One region of the Pseudomonas sp. MF09156 genome, then DNA from elsewhere that is predicted to be linked to it. Evidence: predicted binding sites of a transcription regulator. Region 1 holds the regulator's gene; each other region holds the start of a gene.
What was found. The regulator sigma-54, encoded in region 1, starts transcription at its own class of promoters, with help from an activator protein. The targets are predictions, from matches to a motif close to ANTGGCATNNANNTTGCTNT.
Positions count from the first base shown of each region.

Region 2: a site for sigma-54 is predicted at 2,014-2,033, ahead of AC19YY_RS02875 (ammonium transporter). Genes of this name have one in related genera too.
Region 3: a site for sigma-54 is predicted at 2,681-2,700, ahead of glnA (glutamate--ammonia ligase). Genes of this name have one in related genera too.

Region 1 is NZ_JCBCUR010000001.1:158,276-163,378, reverse strand. Features, by position in the region: gene lptC (LPS export ABC transporter periplasmic protein LptC) at 1-306, shown strand, start outside; gene lptA (lipopolysaccharide transport periplasmic protein LptA) at 293-826, shown strand; gene lptB (LPS export ABC transporter ATP-binding protein) at 826-1,551, shown strand; gene AC19YY_RS00760 (RNA polymerase factor sigma-54) at 1,736-3,229, shown strand; gene hpf (ribosome hibernation-promoting factor, HPF/YfiA family) at 3,305-3,610, shown strand; gene ptsN (PTS IIA-like nitrogen regulatory protein PtsN) at 3,623-4,087, shown strand; gene rapZ (RNase adapter RapZ) at 4,090-4,947, shown strand; gene AC19YY_RS00740 (HPr family phosphocarrier protein) at 4,964-5,103, shown strand, end outside.
Region 2 is NZ_JCBCUR010000001.1:613,753-618,855, forward strand. Features, by position in the region: one part of gene AC19YY_RS02870 (IS3 family transposase) at 1-308, shown strand, start outside; one part of gene AC19YY_RS02870 (IS3 family transposase) at 308-1,401, shown strand; gene AC19YY_RS02875 (ammonium transporter) at 2,138-3,463, shown strand; one part of gene AC19YY_RS02880 (IS3 family transposase) at 3,621-3,876, shown strand; one part of gene AC19YY_RS02880 (IS3 family transposase) at 3,876-4,738, shown strand; gene istB (IS21-like element ISPst3 family helper ATPase IstB) at 4,911-5,103, opposite strand, start outside.
Region 3 is NZ_JCBCUR010000003.1:387,133-392,235, forward strand. Features, by position in the region: gene typA (translational GTPase TypA) at 1-872, opposite strand, end outside; gene thiI (tRNA uracil 4-sulfurtransferase ThiI) at 1,012-2,466, opposite strand; gene glnA (glutamate--ammonia ligase) at 2,800-4,206, shown strand; gene glnL (nitrogen regulation protein NR(II)) at 4,667-5,103, shown strand, end outside.

The DNA.
Region 1 (5,103 bases):
CTGTATCGCGGCACCGAATTTCCGTGGCACGTCACCAGTAAGCGTGGCGAGGTCAACCCGGACGGTACCGAAGTGGAGCTGATCGACTCGGTGCGTGTTGCCCGCACCGACGCCCAAAACCGCGACACCATTATTACCAGCAGTCGCATGACCGTATTCCCACAGAAGCAATATGCGCAGACCGAGCAAGACGTTAGAATCGACGGCGCTGGCGGTGTATCGACTGGCAAGGGAATGAAAGCGTATTTGAAAGAAAGCAGGATACACCTGCTATCGAACGTAAGAGGACAGTATGAGGCTCGTTAAAACCCTCCCTATTTTGCTCGGTCTGGGCGCAGCACTGGGAAGCGTGAGCGCCTGGGCTCTGCCGAACGATAGCCAGCAACCGATCCACATTCAGGCTGACGATGCGCAGTTGGATGACAAACAAGGTATCGCGACCTACAAGGGCGACGTAATCATCACTCAAGGCTCGATGAAGATTACCGGCAATACCGTAACCCTGACCCGCACCCCGGCTGGCGACATCGACGTCGTGACCTCGGTGGGCAACCTGGCCTATTTCGAGCAGCAACAGGCGGCGACCGACCCAGCTCCGATCAAGGGCTACGGCGTGACCATCCAGTACCATGCCCCGCAGAATCGCATCGTACTGACCGACCGCGCCAAAGTGATCAGCAGTGACGGCAACTCGACCGAAGGCGAGAAAATCGTCTACGACACCGTCAAGCAGGTCGCCACTGCCGGCCGCGCCAATGGCACCAAGGTCACTGCGCCACGTCCGCGCATCGACATGGTTATCCAGCCGAAGAAGAAGGCCCAGTAATGGCAACCCTGAAAGCCCAGCATCTGGCCAAGGCCTATAAAAGCCGTCAGGTCGTGCGCGACGTCAGCCTGTCGATCGACAGCGGCCAGATCGTCGGCCTGCTTGGCCCCAACGGTGCCGGCAAGACCACCTGCTTCTACATGATTGTCGGCCTGGTCCAAGCGGACCAGGGTCGCGTATTGATCGACGACCTGGACGTCAGCCACCAGCCCATGCACGGTCGTGCACGGGCCGGGATCGGCTATCTCCCCCAGGAGGCGTCGATCTTCCGCAAACTGTCGGTGTCCGACAACATCATGGCGATCCTTGAAACCCGCAAGGAACTGGATCGCGACGGACGCCGCCAGGAGCTGGAAAGCCTGCTGCAGGAGTTCCACATCAACCACATTCGCGACAACCTCGGCATGAGCCTGTCCGGCGGCGAGCGCCGTCGCGTGGAAATCGCCCGCGCCCTGGCCACTGCACCGAAGTTCATCCTGCTGGATGAACCCTTCGCCGGTGTCGACCCGATTTCGGTAGGCGACATCAAGCAGATCATCCATCACCTCAAGGCCAAGGGGATCGGCGTACTGATCACCGACCACAACGTGCGTGAGACCCTAGATATCTGCGAAACCGCCTACATCGTCAACGACGGCCAACTGATTGCCGAAGGCGACTCCGCCACCATCCTGGCCAACGAACTGGTCAAGGAAGTGTACCTGGGGCACGAGTTCCGCCTGTAAGCGCTGGGGTGTCAGGACATTCGCCATCAGGCGCGGGAGTCAATAAAAACCTCATTATTTTTATTGTTACCGCGCTCTAGGCAAAGCCCCCGATATCAGGCATATAATTTGCTTATGTTTGGCGCTCACGCGCCCTGTCGTGGATGGCGCGTTGCGCCGGCGAATAAGGTGTTAAGCCCCTGCCATGAAACCATCGCTAGTCCTGAGAATGGGCCAGCAGCTGACGATGACACCGCAGCTGCAACAGGCCATCCGCCTGCTCCAATTGTCGACCCTGGACCTGCAACAGGAAATCCAGGAGGCCCTGGAGTCCAACCCGATGCTCGAACGCCAGGAAGAAGGCGACGACTTCGATAATGCCGACCCGCTGGCCGACAACATAGAGCAAAAACCCAACACTGACGTCCAGGAACCGTCCTACCAGGAAACCGCACCCACGGTGGATAACCTGGAAGAAGGCGAATGGAACGAACGCATCCCCAATGAACTGCCGGTGGATACGGCATGGGAAGATGTCTACCAGACCAGCGCCAGCAGCCTGCCCAGCAACGACGATGACGAGTGGGACTTCACCACCCGCACCTCCGTCGGCGAAAGCCTGCAGAGCCACTTGCTGTGGCAACTGAACCTTGCCCCGATGTCCGACACCGATCGCCTGATCGCCGTGACCCTGATCGACTGCATCAACAATCAGGGCTACCTGGACGAAACCCTTGAAGAAATCCTCGAGGCCTTCGACCCGGAGCTGGATATCGAGCTGGACGAAATCGAAGCGGTCCTGCACCGCATCCAGCAGTTCGAGCCTGCCGGCATTGGCGCGCGCAACCTCAGCGAGTGCCTGTTGCTGCAATTGCGCCAACTGCCCGCCAAGACACCGTGGCTGACCGAGGCCCAACGCCTGGTCACCGATTACATCGACCTGTTGGGCAGCCGCGACTACAGCCAGCTGATGCGCCGGATGAAGCTCAAGGAAGATGACCTGCGCCAGATCATCGAACTGGTACAGAGCCTCAACCCGCGCCCTGGCTCGCAGATCGAGTCCAGCGAAGCCGAATATGTCGTACCTGACGTAATTGTGCGCAAGGACAACGAGCGCTGGCTGGTGGAACTGAACCAGGAATCGGTGCCACGCCTGCGGGTCAACCCGCAGTACGCAGGCTTCGTGCGCCGGGCCGATACCAGTGCGGACAACACGTTCATGCGCAACCAGTTGCAGGAAGCGCGCTGGTTCATCAAGAGCCTGCAAAGCCGCAACGAGACCCTGATGAAAGTGGCCACCCAGATCGTCGAGCATCAGCGCGGCTTCCTGGAGTACGGCGACGAAGCGATGAAGCCGCTGGTACTGCATGACATTGCCGAGGCAGTCGGCATGCATGAATCGACTATTTCCCGGGTCACTACGCAGAAATTCATGCATACCCCACGGGGTATATATGAGCTGAAATACTTTTTCTCCAGCCACGTCAGCACCTCCGAGGGCGGCGAATGCTCGTCCACGGCGATCCGCGCGATCATCAAAAAACTGGTTGCGGCGGAAAATCAGAAAAAGCCGTTGAGTGACAGCAAGATCGCTGGTTTACTGGAAGCACAAGGCATTCAGGTCGCCCGTCGAACCGTCGCCAAGTACCGCGAGTCCCTTGGGATCGCGCCTTCCAGCGAGCGTAAGCGGTTGATGTGACGGGCAGGCCACAGCGTTCCAGTGGCGGGTATTCCTACCCGCCGCTTTATGCACTGGCAACGAAGGAGAAGCTGTATGCAAGTCAACATCAGTGGACACCAACTGGAAGTGACCGAACCGCTGCGCGCCTACATCAGCGAAAAACTCAAACGAATTGAGGGGCATTTCGACAAGATCACCAATGTGCAAGTCATCATGTCTGTCGAAAAGCTGAAGCAGAAAATCGAAGCCACCTTGCGTATACCCGGCGGGGAAGTAGTCGCCAATGCAGAGCATTCAGACATGTATGCCGCCATTGACGACCTGACCGACAAGCTGGATCGCCAAATCAAAAAGCATAAGGAAAAGCAGCAGAGCCTTCTTCAAGGCACAGGCCGCTAACACTCCCCACCCATGATTCGACTTGAAACCATCCTGACCCCCGGCCGTTCCCTCGTGAACGCGCCGGGCGGCAGTAAAAAGAAAGCACTCGAACAGATTGCCAACCTGATCAGCCGCGAAGTGCCTGAACTGGTGATGCAAGACGTGTATGAGGCCCTGATCGCCCGTGAAAAACTTGGCTCGACCGGTTTTGGCAACGGCATCGCTATTCCTCATTGCCGCCTCAAAGGCTGTGAAACACCGGTAAGCGCCCTGCTGCACCTGGACGCCCCCACTGATTTCGACGCCATCGATGGCGCTCCGGTTGACCTGCTGTTCGTCCTGCTGGTCCCGGAAGCGGCCACCGATGCACACCTGGAGCTGCTCCGGCAGATCGCCAGCATGCTCGACCGTGAAGAAGTACGTAAGAAACTGCGTAGCGCCAGCACCAATGAAGCGCTGTATCAGGTTGTCCTGGATGAGCAAAGCGGGCAGTAATCATGCGTTTGATCATCGTCAGCGGGCGTTCCGGCTCAGGTAAAAGTACGGCCCTCAATGTGCTAGAGGACAACGGCTTCTATTGCATCGACAACTTGCCGGCCGGCCTCCTGCCCGAGCTGGCCGAGCGCGCGCTGATCCATACCGAACTGGCGCAACCGTTGGTGGCCGTTTCGATCGACGCACGCAACCTACCCAGCCACCTCACGCGATTCCCGGAATTGCTTGAAGAGGTACGTGCCAAGCATATTCATTGCGACGTGCTGTACCTGGACGCCGACGAAGAAACGCTGCTCAAGCGCTTCTCGGAGACCCGTCGCCGCCACCCGCTGAGCAGCCCACACCGCTCGCTGGCCGAAGCCATCGAAGACGAGACCAAGCTGTTGGGGCCGATCATCGATTTGGCCGACCTCAAGATCAATACCACTAGCCTGAACCTTTACCAGCTGCGTGACGCCATCAAGCTGCGCCTGCTGAACCAACCGGAACCGGGCACGGCCTTCCTGGTTGAATCCTTTGGTTTCAAGCGGGGCATGCCGGTAGACGCCGACCTGGTATTTGACGTGCGTTGCCTGCCCAACCCTTATTGGAAGCCGGAACTGCGCGATCAGTCCGGGCTGGACCTACCGGTTGCCGAGTACCTGGCGGCGCAACCGGATGTGGAAGAGATGTTCCAGGACATCTCCAGCTACCTGCTCAAGTGGCTACCGCGCTTTGCCGCCAGCAACCGGGCCTACGTCACCATCGCTATCGGCTGTACCGGCGGGCATCACCGCTCCGTCTACCTAACCGAGCGGCTGGGCCAGGTCTTGCAGAAAACCCTCAAGAATGTCCAGGTTCGCCACCGCGACCTCAGCTGAAAGGAACACCTTCGCGATGCCCGCTCTGGAAATTGAAATCATCAACAAACTGGGCCTGCATGCCCGCGCGTCGGCTAAATTTGTCGGGGTAGCGGGCCAGTTTCCTTGCCAGGTGCGTGCCGGGCGTACACCGGAGTCCATGGTCGATGGTAAAAG
Region 2 (5,103 bases), 460 kb from region 1:
GTCCGAAAACAAGCCGTTGACCGAGAACTGGTCAGCCGAAACCAAGTTTGCTGTCGTGCTTGAAGCCGCCGGTTTGTCCGAGATCGACCTCGGCGAGTATTGCCGCCGCAAAGGTCTTTACCCCGAACAAATCACGGCTTGGCGACAAGCTTTTATCACCGGCCAGAAATCGACAAAGGCTCAGCAAAAAGAAGATCGCGAGCAATCTCGCAAGGACAAGAAACGCATCCAGGAACTTGAGCGCGAACTGCGCCGCAAAGACAAGGCGCTCGCTGAAACAGCCGCGTTGTTGGTGCTGCGAAAAAAGCTCAACGACTACTGGGGGACGAACGACAACGAGGACAACTAACATCTTTGCCAGAGCGCCAGTTAATCGTTGCCTGGCTGGGTAGCGCGGTGGCGGCAGGAGCCAGAAAAATCAGGGCGTGCCAGGAAATCGGTCTATCGCTGCGGACTTTGCAACGTTGGACTGAAACAGAGGTTATCCAGGCCGATGCCCGAACGATTGTCACACGGCCAACACCGCGAAATGCACTGAGCGAAGTCGAGCGTCAGACCATTGTGACGCTGTGTAACAGCCCGGAGTACGCCCACTTGCCGCCGAGCCAGATCGTGCCGCGGCTGGCCGATCAAGGGCGTTATGTGGCGTCGGAGGCGACGTTTTATCGCGTTCTACGTGCGGCAGGCCAACAACAACATCGAGGCCGCAGCCAGCGGCCCAGAAGGCACGCAGCACCGACAACGCATGCGGCCAAAGCGCCCAATCAGGTGTGGTCGTGGGACATCACGTATCTGCCCTCGCCGATACGCGGAAAGTATTACTACCTCTATCTGATCGAGGATATTTACAGCCGCAAGGCCGTGGGCTGGGAGGTCTACGACGCGGAAAGCGGTGAAAAAGCCGCCGCGCTGCTGCAACGCAGCGTGATCGGTGAGCAGTGTTTACACGAACCGCTGGTGCTGCACTCGGACAACGGAGCGCCGATGAAATCGGTGACGCTGCTGAGCAAGATGTACGACCTGGGCATCACGCCTTCGCGGGGCCGACCGCGTGTGAGCAACGACAATCCCTACTCGGAGTCGCTGTTTAGAACGCTGAAATACTGCCCGCAATGGCCGCTGGATGGTTTTGCCAGTCTGGATGCTGCTCGGGCTTGGGTGAGGAATTTTATGCGGTGGTACAACAACGAGCACCGACATAGCCGCATCCGGTTCGTCACACCGGCTGAGCGGCATCGAGGGCTGGACCATCAGGTCTTGGCCCGGCGACATGAGTTGTACGAACGAGCCAAGGAAAACAAACCGGAGCGGTGGTCAGGCCGGACGCGTAACTGGGAACCGATCGGCACCGTGTTGTTGAACCCGGATCGAGAGCAACAGAACGAGAAAATGGCGGCATAGTTAGACGGTTGACGCGACAACTACCTTGAAAAATGCCGATTTCTCCACATCACGACTGATGAGTTAATTGCCTACTCAAAATCAGGGGCAATCGTTTTTTATTAGCAGGCGAAAAAAGAACTCGATTTCAGTGTCGGTGGCCTTGAGTGCAATAACGGCTCATTTGTCACGCTTGGAAGAACCGGAGACGGGCAATTGATTCGGCATTTATCAGTCAAAGCCATAGGCCTCTCGAGATTTCAGGGCCACCGCATATTCTTGTGTTCCTCTCTTAAGAGGAGTCCTGAGGCTATCTCAAGCAACCTTGAGCACGATGTCATGACATAAGGTGACAGCTTGTAGATCGAACATCTTATGACGGGCGCCAAGCGGGTAGACGTAGCATAACTAAGGAGCGTGTGGTGATTGATTCTGACAAGACTTTCTCAGACGTAACATCCGCCTCGTGTCATGGCATGCCCGAAATGGTGATGTTGGGCCTAGAAAGTGCACCATCCCGTTTCACCTTGTCAGACGAGCCAGAATGAGCTTGCGCAGGCGAACATTGCGTTGTCGCCGTTCTGTAGCAAATTCAGCCGCTACCGATACCTCCTTGGAGGTAGAGGCGGCATAGATGGCAGACTGATTGCTTTCCTAATAAGAAAAAATATTTCCTTTCGGGAAATATCATTGGTCTCGATGTGTCGAGTTGTCAGGCATCGTCGGGTCGAAAGTAATCAATAAAAGGAGTCCACCTATGCTCGATATTCCTGCATTCCGACGATCTCAAGCACTGACCTTGATCTTGTTGGCTTCATCCTCCGGCGCAGTGGGAGCGGCGGAGGATGCGCCGATGCTTAATAGCGGTGATACGGCTTTCGTTGTGACATGTTCATTGGTGGTGTTGCTCATGACCTTGCCAGGCCTAGCGCTTTTTTATGGCGGTTTGGCGCGCAGTAAGAATGTTCTCTCCGTGTTGATGCAGGTCTTTTCTGTCGCGTCATTAATGTCCGTGCTGTTCGCAATCTATGGCTATAGCCTGACGTTTACTTCCGGTGGGGAATGGCAGGCCTGGATCGGTGGATTCGACAAGCTGTTTCTGAGGGGCGTTGGCCCGCAATCCCTGCAGGGCACTATCCCTGAACTGCTTTACTTTCTTTTTATGATGCTATTTGCCGCAATCACGCCGGCGATTATCGTCGGAGGAAGCGCAGAGCGAATGAAATTTTCAGCGGTATTAGTCTTCATGGCCATCTGGCTCACCATCAATTACATCCCCATGGCTCATATGGCATGGGGGGGAGGATGGGTTTTCGATCTTGGCGTTCAGGATTTCGCAGGTGGCAATGTGGTCCACGTCAACGTAGGGATTGCCTCCCTCGTGGGGGCCTACCTGCTCGGCCGACGCCGTGGTTTTGGAACTTCCGCTTTAGCACCGCACAACATGACTATGACCATGACGGGCGGCTCAATGCTATGGGTTGGCTGGTTGGGTTTCTGCGGAGGTTGCGCGCTGATGGCGAACGGTTTTGCGGTGTTGGTCATCGTCAATACCATGCTCGCCAGCGCCGCTGGAGCGCTAGGCTGGCTGTTTGCCGAGTGGCGGCATCGCGGCAAGCCGAGCATGCTAGGCGGAGTTTCCGGGGCCATCGCAGGGTTAGTGGCCGTCACACCAGCATGCGGTTTTGTCGGCCCGATGGGTGCCATTATGCTGGGCTTTATCGTCGCTCCGATTTGCCTGTGGGCCGTGGAGAAATTAAAGCCTCGCCTAGGACTGGATGATGCATTCGATGTTTTCGGCGTACACGGGGTCGGTGGAATCATTGGGGGGGTATTAACGCCTGTATTTGCCCTAACCTCATTGGGCGGGCTAGGGTTCACAGGGGGGCGCAATTTGGTCGATCAGATGCTGGTCAATGGTGGCGTCCTGTTATTCAGCATCGCCTTTTCCGCTATTACCAGCTGGATCGCGTATAAGCTCGCCAGTCTTGTCTGTAGCGGCCTTAGAGTCGACGAAGAGCAAGAGATTGATGGCCTGGATTTGTCGTCCCATGGAGAAGTGGGTTACAAGCTTTCGAACTGAAACAACGTTGAAAGGGGGGGCTGGCAATTAGGCGCGGTTTTTGTCCCGATGTCGTAGCTGAACAAAACGCCCTCTGCAATCGCAGAGGGCGTTTGTAGTGGTCTAATGAAACCGGACACCCTTTTAGGCGAGAATGCTCGCCAGATCGAGGTGTCAGATGACCAAACAACGCCGTACCTTTTCCGCTGAATTCAAACGCGAGGCTGCCGACCTCGTGCTCAAGCAAAACTACAGCTTCATCGAAGCCAGTCGTTCACTGAGTGTTGGTGAGTCGGCGCTGCGCCGCTGGGTCGACCAGCTTCAGCAAGAGCGCACCGGCGTCACGCCCCAGAGCAAGGCCCTGACACCAGAGCAGCAAAAAATCCAGGAGTTGGAAGCTCGGATTGCTCGCCTCGAGCGCGAGAAATCAATATTAAAAAAGGCTACCGCGCTCTTGATGTCGGAAGATCTCGAGCGTACGCGCTGATCAATCAGCTAAGCGTCCATGAGCCTGTTGACTGCTTGTGCGAGGCGTTTGAGGTCGCTCGTTCGGGGTACTACGCGCATCGTCTAAGGCGGCGAACACCAGATGTTGAGCGGCTCAGGCTGCGTAGCCGAGTGAGCGAGTTGTTCACCCAGGGCCGAAGTGCTCCCGGCAGTCGAAGCATCACGTTGATGATGCAAGAAGAAGGTGAGCAAATTGGACGGTTTAAGGTACGCAGGCTGATGCGTGAGCTGGAGTTGGTCAGCAAGCAGCCAGGATCACACGCCTATAAAAAGGCGACAGTCGAGCGGCCGGATATCCCAAATATATTGAACCGAGAATTTGATGTCGAAGCGCCCAACCAGGTCTGGTGCGGCGACATCACCTACATCTGGGCACAGGGGAAATGGCACTACCTTGCGGTTGTCATGGATCTTTACGCTCGCCGAGTGGTGGGCTGGGCGTTATCAGAAAAGCCGGATGCAGACTTGGTGATCAAGGCGTTGGATGTGGCTTACGAGCAGCGTGGCAAGCCGCAAGGCCTGCTATTTCACTCAGACCAGGGATCCCAATATGGCAGCCGCAACTTTCGCCAGCGGCTGTGGCGTTATCGCATGCGTCAGAGTATGAGCCGCCGAGGAAACTGCTGGGATAATGCGCCGATGGAGCGGGTTTTTCGCAGCTTGAAAACAGAGTGGATACCAACCACTGGCTACATGACCGGCCACCAGGCTCAGAGAGATATTAGCCAGTACCTGATGCATCACTACAACTGGATCCGACCTCATCTGTTGGTGCTGATGGAAAATTGACCCACCCTGCCGATTGAAATTTGACCCAGGGCGGATTGCTGATTTCTATATCAGCAACTGTGGATAAGTCTATCAGCGCAGCTGCTTTAAAATCCCTTCCTTTCGATCGCCCCAAGTGGCGACTGAAGACCTGCCACATGTCGTCATGCAGCAGGCCATCCTTTCCCTAAAATCAAAACGGTTCGTCGTCCACCGGCTTCTGATCGTCCTTGCGTTTTCGCTCCCGTGATTTGATCTTTGCCTGAGCCGCCAAGCTGCTGTGTTGCAGGCGGTAGGACTCGTTGCCCGTTTCGACGATGTGGCAGTGGTGCGTAAGCCGATCCAGCAGGGCGGTGGTCATCTTGGCGTCGCCGAGCACGCGCGAC
Region 3 (5,103 bases), on a different contig from region 1:
GGCTGGCACAGGGTGTCGGAGATGAACAGCGAGTCCATACCGCTCACGCACACGATGTCGCCGGCGAAAGCTTCTTCAACGTCGATGCGGTGCAGGCCGTGGTGACCCATCAGCTTGAGGATACGACCGTTGCGCTTCTTGCCGTCGGCGCCGATAGCCACAACCGGGGTGTTCGGCTTGACGCTACCGCGAGCGATACGGCCAACACCGATAACACCCAGGAAGCTGTTGTAGTCCAGTGCCGAGATTTGCATCTGGAACGGGCCTTCACGGTCAACCTTCGGCGGTGGAACGTGGTCAACGATCGCCTGGTACAGCGGGGTCATGTCTTCCGCCATGGCGGTGTGTTCCAGACCGGCAATACCGTTCAGGGCAGAGGCGTAGATCACTTGGAAATCAAGTTGCTCTTCGGTAGCACCCAGGTTGTCGAACAGGTCGAAGATCTGGTCCAGAACCCAGTCCGGACGCGCGCCTGGACGGTCAACCTTGTTGATGCACACGATCGGACGCAGGCCGGCTTCGAAAGCCTTCTTGGTCACGAAACGGGTTTGCGGCATAGGGCCGTCTTGAGCGTCAACCAGCAGCAGAACGGAGTCAACCATCGACATTACGCGTTCTACTTCGCCGCCGAAGTCGGCGTGGCCCGGGGTGTCCACGATGTTGATGTGGTAGCCGTTCCAGTTGATGGCGGTGTTTTTCGCCAGGATGGTAATACCGCGCTCTTTTTCCTGGTCGTTGGAGTCCATCACGCGCTCGTCGTTGAGCTCGTTGCGCTCCAGGGTGCCGGATTGACGCAGGAGTTTGTCTACCAGGGTGGTTTTACCATGGTCAACGTGGGCAATGATGGCGATGTTACGTAGATTTTCGATCACTTGTGTATCTCGATCAGAGGATTCGGTGTGCTGACAGGTCGTGGCAGCGATTAACAGTAGAGTCAGGCCTTGCCGTTACAGCTTGACGGCAGAGTCGGGGGGCCGGTGACGCAGGCCACAGGCAAACAGCCCCGGGCTCTTAGCTCGGTCGATAAACGCGCACATTGGCATGCCCCTCACTGAGCAAATGGTGGGCATGCAGGCGACTCATCACGCCTTTGTCGCAATACAGCAGGTACTGACGGCTGTTATCCAGTTCCTTGAAACGCGCGTTCAGTGCATAGAACGGCAGCGTTTGCACGTCGATGCCAGCGACTTCCAGCGGCTCGTCGCAAGCGGCATCCGGATGACGGATGTCGATGACAATCTGGCCGGCCAGTGCTTCGCTGACTTCTTCGATCTGCACATCCTGGCCCAGTTCGTCGATTACCCGATCGATCGGCACCAGTTTGGCGTTCTCGAGCGCTCGCTCCAGAATCGCCATGTCGAATTCTTTCTCTTCATGCTCCACGCGGTAGCGCTTGGCATGGGTCTTGGGGTTCACCGAAATGACCCCGCAGTACTCTGGCATGTGCTTGGCGAAATCAGCGGTGCCGATTTCGTTGGCCAGGTCGATGATGTCTTGCTTGTGGCTGGCGATCAGCGGGCGCAATACCAACTTGTCGGTCACGCAGTCGATCACAGACAGGTTCGGCAGGGTCTGGCTGGAGACCTGGGAAATCGCCTCGCCGGTGACCAGCGCTTCGATTTGCAGGCGGTCGGCGATTTTCGACGCTGCGCGCAACATCATACGCTTCAATACGACGCCCATATGACCGTTATCGACTTTTCCGAGAATTTCTCCCAGGACTTCCTCGAACGGCACGCTGACAAACAGCACGCGCTGGGAGCTGCCGTACTTCTTCCAGATATAGTGCGCGACTTCCATCACGCCCAATTCGTGTGCACGCCCGCCCAGGTTAAAGAAGCAGAAGTGGCTCATCAGGCCGCGGCGCATGATCTGGTAGGCCGCCACGGTGGAGTCGAAACCGCCGGACATCAGCACCAGAGTCTGCTCCAGCGCGCCCAGCGGGTAGCCGCCGATGCTGTTGTGCTGGCTGTGGATCACAAACAACCGTTGGTCGCGAATTTCGATGCGCACTTCGATTTGCGGCTCTTTCAGCGAGATTCCAGCCGCGCCGCACTCACGACGCAGCTTGCTGCCGACGTATTTCTCGACGTCCATGGAGCTGAACGGGTGCTTGCCCGCGCGCTTGCAACGCACCGAAAAAATCTTGCCCGCAAGGCTGTTGCCAAAGTGCAGTTTGCATTTTTCAGTGATGTCGTCGAAGTCGCCCAGCGGGTACTCGTCAACCTGCAGGAAATGCGCGATGCCCGGCATGCAGCTCAGGCGCTCGGTCATATCTTTCAAGGCTTTAGGGTCGCTGACGCGGGTTTCCAGCTCGAGATTGTCCCACACACCGTTCACCACCACGGCCGGGTCCAGGTCACGGAGCACAGCGCGGATGTTCTTGGCCAATTGACGGATGAAACGCATCCGTACCGGTCGGCTCTTGATGGTGATCTCGGGGAAGACTTTAACGATTAATTTCATGGAAACAGCGCGCGCAGGGCCAGCCGAAAAAGGGGGGCGCGGATTATAGCGGAAATCGCTCAAGGTTTAACCAGTTAATATACAAACGGCATGCAGCGCACCAAAGAGGTGCATTTAAGACTGTTTGCGCTACATTGCAGTGCGCGATTTTTGCCGTTTTGACGATTTGCACCTTTATAGGGGCCATTTTGAGCCAAAAAACCCATGTCGGGGCACTGGCATGCAATTTGCTCTCTTGTGAGGCAGGTTGCCATGGCGGACTATCCGCGCCGGCATCACCCACATTCTAAGGGCTACTCCACTACCCAAGCCCGAAGCCACCCGGAGGACACTATGTCGAAGTCGGTTCAACTCATCAAAGATCATGACGTTAAATGGATTGATCTGCGCTTCACGGACACCAAAGGCACTCAGCACCACGTGACCATGCCGGCTCGCGACGCGCTGGATGACGCCTTCTTCGAAGAAGGCAAAATGTTCGACGGCTCCTCCATCGCTGGCTGGAAAGGCATCGAAGCCTCCGACATGATCCTGATGCCGGACGACTCCACCGCCGTACTCGACCCGTTCACCGAAGAGCCGACGCTGATCATCGTCTGCGACGTGATCGAGCCTTCGACCATGCAGGGCTACGACCGCGACCCACGTGCGATCGCCAAGCGTGCCGAGGAATACCTCAAGTCCACCGGTATCGGTGACACCGTATTCGTGGGCCCGGAGCCTGAGTTCTTCATCTTTGACCAAGTGAAGTTCAAGTCCGACATCTCCGGTTCCATGTTCAAAATCTTCTCCGACCAAGGTTCGTGGATGTCCGACCAGGACGTGGAAGGCGGCAACCATGGCCACCGTCCAGGCGTCAAAGGCGGCTACTTCCCGGTTCCACCGTTCGACCACGACCACGAAATCCGTACCTCCATGTGCAACGCCATGGAAGACATGGGCCTGGTCATCGAAGTTCACCACCACGAAGTGGCGACTGCCGGCCAGAACGAAATCGGTGTGAAGTTCAACACCCTGGTGGCCAAGGCTGACGAAGTACAGACCCTCAAGTACTGCGTACACAACGTGGCTGTGGCCTACGGCCGTACCGCTACCTTCATGCCTAAGCCTCTGTACGGCGATAACGGTTCGGGTATGCACGTTCACCTGTCCATCGCCAAAGATGGCAAGAACACCTTCGCTGGCGAAGGTTATGCCGGCCTGTCCGACACTGCCCTGTACTTCATCGGCGGTATCATCAAGCACGGTAAGGCCCTGAACGGCTTCACCAACCCGTCGACCAACTCCTACAAGCGTCTGGTCCCAGGTTTCGAAGCGCCAGTGATGCTGGCCTACTCGGCGCGCAACCGTTCCGCTTCGATCCGTATTCCTTACGTGTCCAGCCCTCGCGCTCGCCGTATCGAAGCACGCTTCCCGGATCCAGCAGCCAACCCGTACCTGGGCTTCGCTGCCCTGCTGATGGCTGGCCTGGACGGCATCCAGAACAAGATCCACCCAGGCGACGCCGCCGACAAGAACTTGTACGACCTGCCGCCTGAAGAGGCCAAAGAGATCCCACAAGTGTGCGGCAGCCTGAAAGAAGCCCTGGAAGAGCTGGACAAGGGCCGTGCGTTCCTGACCAAAGGCGGCGTGTTCAGCGACGACTTTATCGATGCCTACATCGCCCTGAAAAGCGAAGAAGAAATCAAGGTCCGCACCTTCGTACACCCACTGGAATACGAGCTGTACTACAGCTGCTGATCCGGTAGCGCCGCTTAGTGGCGTGACAAAAAGGCCTCCTTCGGGAGGTCTTTTTTTTGCCTGAAACAATGACTATCCACCTTTGCAACCCCCATCAAAACTGTAGGAGCTGGCTTGCCTGCGATGGCGGTGTATCTGTCGCATCACGACTGACTGAACCACCGCTATCGCAGGCAAGCCAGCTCCTACAGTTTGATGGGGTGCTTCCAGGAAATATTTGATCGCTGAACAGAATGTGGGGATTCGCACTATATTGGTGCGATAGGTTGCACCCATGCCCACCAGCCAACCCATTTTGGGTCGAAATCTCCCGAGCAGGCTGGCAGAGCGCCATAGTTTCGCGCCTCAAGCCCCCATTTCAGGGCTTTTACGCTTCTTTTCGGAGCCTTGGTTTGGTTTTTGCATTTTCCTGGTATCAGCGTGTGCCTCAAGCCCACGCCTTGCTCCAAAAGAGGTCCTAATGACCATCAGCGACGCACTGCACCGCTTGCTACTCGACAACCTGACCACCGCGACCATCCTGCTCAATGACGAACTGCGCCTTGAGTACATGAACCCCGCGGCGGAGATGCTCCTGGCCATCAGCGGCCAGCGCAGCCATGGGCAATTTATCAGCGAGCTGTTCACCGAGTCCGCCGAGGCCTTGAGTTCCTTGCGCCAGGCCGTGGAGCAGGCCCACCCGTTCACCAAGCGTGAAGCGATGCTCACGGCCCTCACCGGCCAGACCCTGACCGTCGACTACGCGGTAACGCCGATCCTGAGCCACGGCGCCACCTTGCTGCTGCTGGAGGTGCATCCCCGTGATCGCCTGCTGCGCATCACCAAGGAAGAGGCCCAGCTATCCAAACAGGAAACCAGCAAGATGCTGGTGCGTGGCCTGGCCCATGAGATCAAGAA